Linked DNA regions of Rubrivivax gelatinosus IL144. The main gene of each other region encodes a partner of the protein of the gene in region 2 in a complex. Links are inferred from orthologs where the notes say so. Each region holds a gene or a part of one and is shown on either strand. Other genes may lie near its edges.

Region 1 (3,245 bases), 1.1 Mb from region 2 along the record:
CGAGCGCGACCTCGTCTCCGAGTGCCGCTCGCTGGCGCGCTTCGAGCTGCGCGGCATCCCGCCGATGGCCGCCGGTGCGGCGCGCATCCGCGTCACCTTCCAGGTCGACGCCGACGGCCTGCTCAGCGTCTCGGCGCGCGAGCAGGGCTCGGGCGTCGAGGCCAGCGTCGTCGTCAAGCCCAGCTACGGGCTGGACGACGGCCAGATCGCGCGCATGCTGCAGGACGGCTTCACGCACGCCGCCGATGACATGGCCGCTAGAGCCCTGCGCGAGGCGCGGGTCGAGGCCGAGCGCATGGTGCTGGCCACGCGCGCCGCGCTGGACGCCGACGGCGCGCTGCTGTCGCCCGAGGAGCGCGCCGAGATCGACGCGCTGATCGCCTCGACGCTGGCCATCGCCGCCAGCGGCGAGGCTGCGGCGATCGAAGCCGCCGTCAAGGCGCTGGCCGACGGCACCGAGGCCTTCGCCGCCGCGCGCATGAACCAAGGCATCCGGCAGGCGCTGTCCGGCCGCCGTGTCGAGGACGTCTGAACCATGCCCGTCATCCGCATCCTTCCCCATCCCGAGTACTGCCCCGAGGGCAAGACCATCGAAGCTCCCGCGGGCACCTCGATCTGCGAGGCGCTGCTGGACAACGGCGTCGAGATCGAGCACGCCTGCGAGATGAGCTGCGCCTGCACCACCTGCCACGTCGTCGTGAAGGAGGGCTTCGCGTCGCTGGGCGAACTCGACGAGACCGAGGAAGACCTGCTCGACCGCGCCTGGGGTCTGCAGCCGACCTCGCGGCTGAGCTGCCAGGCCATCCTGTCGAACCAGGACGTGACGGTCGAGATCCCGCGCTACTCGATCAACCACGCACGCGAGAAGCACTGAGCCGGAGCGCCGCGCCCCGCGTCGGTGCCAGGGTCTTGTCGCCAGGCGAAAAAAAACCTCCCCGGCGGGGCCGGAGAGGTTGGGATAAAGGGCCTGTTGCCCTGCTGAGGAGATAGACAGACACCCGACGGAGGTGTCGAGTTCTCTCTCGCAAGCACCGTGCCAGCACCTCGCGCCGCGCCTGCCCGCCTCTACACTTCCCGCCATGATCGTTCTCGGATTCGAGTCTTCCTGCGACGAGACCGGCGTCGCGCTGGTCGAGACCCGGCCTGGCGCCGCGCCCCGCCTGCTCGGCGAGGCGCTGCACAGCCAGGCCGAGATGCACGCCGAGTACGGCGGCGTCGTGCCCGAGCTGGCCTCGCGCGACCACATCCGCCGCGTGCTGCCGCTGGCGCGCCAGGTGCTCGCCGAGTCGGGGCGCACGCTGGCCGAAGTCGACCTCGTCGCCTACACGCGCGGCCCGGGGCTGGCCGGCGCGCTGCTGGTCGGTGCCGGCGTCGCGGTCGCGCTCGGCGCCGCACTGGGCCGGCCGACCTTCGGCGTGCACCATCTCGAAGGCCATCTGCTGTCGCCTTTCCTCGCCGACCCGGCGCCCACGTTCCCCTTCGTCGCGCTGCTGGTCTCCGGCGGCCACACGCAGCTGATGCGGGTCGACGCCGTCGGCTCGTACGAGCTGCTCGGCGAAACGATCGACGACGCCGCCGGCGAAGCCTTCGACAAAAGCGCCAAGCTGCTCGGCCTGGGCTATCCGGGCGGGCCGGCGCTGTCGCGGCTGGCCGAGTTCGGCGACGCGACGGCTTTCGCGCTGCCGCGGCCGCTGCTGCACAGCGGCGACCTCGACTTCTCCTTCGCCGGCCTCAAGACCGCGGTAATGACGCAGCAACGAAAGCTCGGCACCAACGTCTGCGAGCAGTCGCGTGCCGATCTGGCGGCGTCGACGCAGGCGGCGATCGTCGACGTGCTGTCGGCCAAGGCGCTGCGCGCGCTGAAGGCCAGCGGCACGAAGCGCCTGGTCGTCGCCGGCGGCGTCGGCGCCAACCGGCGGCTGCGCGAGACGCTGGACGCCGGCGCGAAGAAGCTCGGTGCGCGTGTCTTCTACCCGCCGCTGGCGCTGTGCACCGACAACGGCGCGATGATCGCGATGGCCGCGGCGATGCGGCTGGAGCGCGGCCTGGCCCAGGGCAGCACCGATGGCGCCTTCGACGTGCGGCCGCGCTGGCCGCTGGACGAGCTCTCCGCGGCCGCCTCCTAGAATCCCGCCTCCACCCCGGCGCGCCGCCGTGCGCCGGCTCCCCGGGCGGGCCACCGCGCCCGCCGCCAGCCGAACGCCTCCGCGATGACTCCCTCCTCCCTGACGCGCCGTGCCTGGCTCGCGCTCGCCGCCGCCGGCCTGTCCCCTCCGCTGCACGCCCAGCCGCAAGCCGCGCCGATCAAGATCGCGCTGATCGAAGGCCTCTCGGGCGCCTTCGCCAACGCCGGCGACGCCGTCGCGCGCAACATCCAGTGGGCCGTCGAACGCGTCAACGCGCGGGGCGGCGTGCGCCTGCTCGGCGGCGCGCGGCCGCTGGAGCTGGTGCGTCTGGACAGCAAGGGCTCGACCGAGGAGGCCCTGTCGCTGCTGCGCGCGGCGCTGGACCAGCGCATCGCCTTCGTGCTGCAGGGCAACAGCTCGGCCACCGCGACGGCGCTGATCGACGCGCTGGACAAGCACAACGCGCGTGAGCCCGACCGGCGCGCGATCTTCCTGAACTACTCGGCCGTCGACCCGTCGCTGACCAACGAACGCTGCAGCTTCTGGCACTTCCGCTTCGACGCCCACGCCGACATGCGGCTGGCGGCGCTGACCGATGTGCTGCGTGACGACCGCTCGGTGAAGAAGGTCTACCTGATCGGCCAGGACTACAGCTTCGGCCAGCACGTCAACCGCAAGGCACGCGAAATGATCGCCGCCAAGCGCCCGGACATCGAGATCGTCGGCGACGAGCTGCACCCTATGGGCCGGGTGAAGGACTTCATCCCCTACGCCACCAAGATCAAGACCAGCGGCGCCCAGGCGGTGCTGACCGGCAACTGGGGCAACGACCTGACGCTGCTGGTGCGCGCGCTGCGCGAGGTCGGCAGCGACGCCAAGCTCTACACCTTCTACGGCAACGCGCTGGGCGCGCCGGCGGCGGTGGGCGACGCCGGCATCGGCTCGGTGCTGGCGGTGGCCGAGTGGCACCCGAACGTCGGCGGCGCGCCGGCCGAGGCCTTCTACGCCGCGTTCCGCAAACGTTTCCCCGATCCGCGCGAAGACTACGTGCATGCGCGCATGCAGGTGATGGTCGAGATGCTGGCCGCGGCGATCGAACGTGCGCGCAGCACCGAAGCC
Region 2 (3,290 bases):
AGCTTCCTGAGCCGGGACGCAGGAGGCCGGAAGGCCTGCTGCGCCAGACTCAGGCCCGAGCGCGATTTCACGCGCGAGGGCTGAGGCCGGCGCCCGCGCGTTCGGCCACCGCCGCCGCCAGACAGAGGTCGTCCCAGGCGCGCGCCTTGTCGGGCAGGTTGCGCAGCAGGTAAGCCGGGTGGTAGGTGACGACCAGCGGCACGCCCTGGTAGCGGTGCACGCGGCCGCGCAGCTTGCCGATCGGCTCGCTGCTGCGCAGCAGCGCCTGGACCGCGAAACGGCCCATCGCGAGGATGATGCGCGGCTTCACCAGCTCGATCTGGCGCACCAGGAATGGCTCGCAGCGCTGCAGCTCCTCGGGTGCCGGATTGCGGTTGCGCGGCGGGCGGCACTTCAGCGTGTTGGCGATGTAGACGCGCTGCGCCGGCTCGCCTTCGGCCTCGCGCGACATCGACAGCGCACGCAGCATCGCGTCGAGCAGTTGCCCGGCCGGACCGACGAAGGGCTCGCCGCGCAGGTCTTCCTGCTCGCCGGGCGCCTCGCCGACGATCATCCAGTGCGCCTGCGGGTGGCCGACGCCGAACACGGTCTGCGTGCGGCTCTGCGACAGCGCGCAAGCCGTGCAGCCGGCGACGGCCTCGCGCAACGGCTGCCAGTCCAGGCCCGAGACGGCGCCGAGCTCGACGACGGCCGGCGGCGGTGGCGGCGACGCCTGGGACGGCCGCGCGGCCGGGCGCGGCTCGGGGCGCAGCGGTGGGGTGACGGGCGCGGGCGGAGCGACTTCGACGACCGGCGCCGGCGTCACCTCGACAGCCTCTTCCGCCGGCGCCTTGGCGACCGGCGGCTGCCACAGCCGCACGCCGATCGCGCGCAGCATCGCGACCTGGCGGTCAGACCACATCGCCGGCCTCCTGCGGCACGCGCCGGTTCATCACGATCGCGTCCTCGCGGCCTTGCGCCGCCGGGTAATAACCGCGCCGGCGCCCGACCGGCGCGAAGCCGCGGCGAAGGTAGACCGAGATCGCACGTTCGTTGCTCGCGCGCACCTCCAGCCAGACGATGGGCAGCGCCAGCGTGCGGCAGCGTGCATCGAGCTCGTCGAGCAGCCGCCGCCCCAGGCCGCGACGCTGCAGCGCCGGCGCGACGGTGACGTTGAGCAGATGCATCTCGTCGACGCCGACCATCGCGACGTAATAGCCGACGAGGGCACCGGCATCCTCCAGCACCCAGGCCTCGTAACCCGCGGCCAGCGAGTCGACGAAGTTGCCGCGGGTCCACGGGAACTCGTAGGCCGTGGCCTCGACGGCGACGACGGCGTCGACGTCGCCCAGCGTCATCGCGCGCAGCGTGGCGACACTCACCGACCAGCCTCCGCGGCGTCCTTCGCGGCACGCACCGCCTCGCGTTCGCGCGTCGTCAGCGCGACCTTGTCGCGCAGGTACAGCGGCAGCGCCAGCGCCGCGTCGACGCCCTGGCCGGCGGCCCAGGCGGCGCGCGCCAGACGCAGCAGCGCGGCCGGGCGGTCGTGTTCGCGGGCCACGCCGGGGCGGCCGGGCGCAAGGCCCAGGCGCTCGCCGAACGCGGCGAGCGCGCTGCCGGCCACCGCGCCGCGGCTGCCGGCGGTCATCGCGGCGAAAGCCTCCAGCGTGTACAGCGCCGGCGCGACGACTTCGTTCCAGCGCCCGTCGGCCCAGCGCCAGCGTGCGGCGTAGACCTCGTCCATGCGCGCGTCCATCGCGACGTCGACCTCGAACTCGGCGGCGTCGGGCGCGAGCTGGACGCGGGCGTCCTCGGCGACGATCAGCAGGCTGTCGACCGGCAGCACCGGGCAGCCGATGCCGAACGCCAGGCCCTGGGCCACGGCGCAGCTCGTGCGCAAGCCGGTGAACGCGCCCGGCCCCCGGCCGAAGGCGACGGCGTCGACGTCGGCCAGCACCAGGCCGGCGCGCGCGAGCAGCGCCTGCACGGTGGGCAGCAAGGCGGCGGACGCGAGCGCGCCGCCGGCTTCGTCGGCAGTCCAGGCGCCGTGCGGCGCCGCGAGCGCGACGGCCATGCGTTCGGTGGAGGTGTCGAAGGCGAGCAGACGCGCCGCCTCGGGGCTCGCCACGGCGGCGGCGCCGGGCGGGAGGGACGGATCGGGCATCGGCCGAGTTTAGCCGTGCGATCATCGCCGGATGAGCCTGCCGCGCGCCCTCGCCTGCCTCGTGTTCGCGCTCGCCGCGCTGGCCGCACGGGCGCAGACGCTGCCCGCCGAGGCCCGCGCCGCGCTCGAACGTGCCGGCGTGCCGGCGTCGGCGCTGGCCGTCGTCGTGCGCGAGCTGCCGGCTGGCCCGACGCGCCTGGCCTGGCAGCCCGATCTGCCGCAGAACCCGGCCTCGGTGACCAAGCTGCTGACGACGCTGGCCGCGCTGGAGCGCCTGGGCACCGGCTGGACCTGGGCGACGCCGGTCTGGCTGCAGGGCGAGATCCGCGACAGTGTGCTCGAAGGCTCGCTCGTCATCCAGGGCCGCGGCGACCCGCAGCTCAGTGCCGACCGCCTGCGCGCCGCGCTGCGCCGCGTGCGCCAGATGGGCGTGCTGGAGATCCGCGGCGACATCGTGCTCGACGGCTCGGCTTTCGCGGCGCCGGAAGCGGCCGCCGGCGACTTCGACGGCGACCCGTCCCGGCCCTACAACGTGCAGCCGGCGGCGTTGCTGCCGAGCTTTCGCACCGTCGGCTACACCTTCGTGCCCGACCCCGGCGCCGGCGTCGCGCGCGTGCTCGCCGACCCGCCGCTGGCGCGCACCGCGGTGCAGCCCACGGTGCCGCTGTCTGCCGCCCCGTGCAGCGACTGGCGCACGGCGCTGGGCGCCAGCTTCGGGCCGACGGTGCGTTTTGCCGGCCGCTACCCGGCGGCCTGCGGCGAACTCGCCTGGTACGTCGCCGACCCCGACCCGGCGAGCTACGACGCGCGCCTGCTGGAAGCGCTGTGGACCGAGGCCGGTGGCCGCCTGGGCGGGCGTGCACGCCCAGGCCTCGCGCCGCGCGACGTCGCGCCCAGCTTCGAGCTTCGTTCGCCGCCGCTGGCGGACCTGCTGCGCGACATGAACAAGCTCAGCCAGAACACGATGGCCGAGCAGATCACGCGCACGCTGGCGCTGCAGCGCCGCCCCGACCTGCCGGCCGACGCCGCCGGCGCGCGCGCCGCGCTGCGCGACTGGCTGGACGAGGCGCTGGGCCCGCTGCCCGCGGGCACCGTCGTCGACAACGGCTCGGGGCTGTCGCGCGCGACGCGGCTGAGCGCCGGGCTG

The links.
Region 1: the proteins of tsaB (region 2) and tsaD are in contact, whole or in part, in a solved structure (PDB 4WQ4), measured with the Escherichia coli proteins. The link is inferred for Rubrivivax gelatinosus IL144 from one-to-one orthologs.

Annotation. Positions count from the first base shown.
Region 1 is NC_017075.1:1,587,191-1,590,435, forward strand. Bases 163-3,102 are described here. They hold tsaD (tRNA (adenosine(37)-N6)-threonylcarbamoyltransferase complex transferase subunit TsaD), read left to right. Parts: upstream 163-1,079; coding sequence 1,080-2,126; downstream 2,127-3,102. Other genes in these bases: hscA (Fe-S protein assembly chaperone HscA), read left to right, coding at 163-532; fdx (ISC system 2Fe-2S type ferredoxin), read left to right, coding at 536-874; RGE_RS07615 (branched-chain amino acid ABC transporter substrate-binding protein), read left to right, coding at 2,211-3,102. Outside these bases: more of hscA, read left to right, coding at 1-162; more of RGE_RS07615, read left to right, coding at 3,103-3,245.
Region 2 is NC_017075.1:503,854-507,143, reverse strand. The notes cover bases 251-3,235. They hold tsaB (tRNA (adenosine(37)-N6)-threonylcarbamoyltransferase complex dimerization subunit type 1 TsaB), read right to left. Parts: upstream 2,144-3,235; coding sequence 1,358-2,143; downstream 251-1,357. Other genes in these bases: dacB (D-alanyl-D-alanine carboxypeptidase/D-alanyl-D-alanine endopeptidase), read left to right, coding at 2,175-3,235; rimI (ribosomal protein S18-alanine N-acetyltransferase), read right to left, coding at 891-1,361; RGE_RS02360 (uracil-DNA glycosylase), read right to left, coding at 251-901. Also shown: RGE_RS02365 (sensor histidine kinase), read left to right, coding at 1-10; more of RGE_RS02360, read right to left, coding at 68-250; more of dacB, read left to right, coding at 3,236-3,290. UniProt on the Escherichia coli protein: Required for the formation of a threonylcarbamoyl group on adenosine at position 37 (t(6)A37) in tRNAs that read codons beginning with adenine.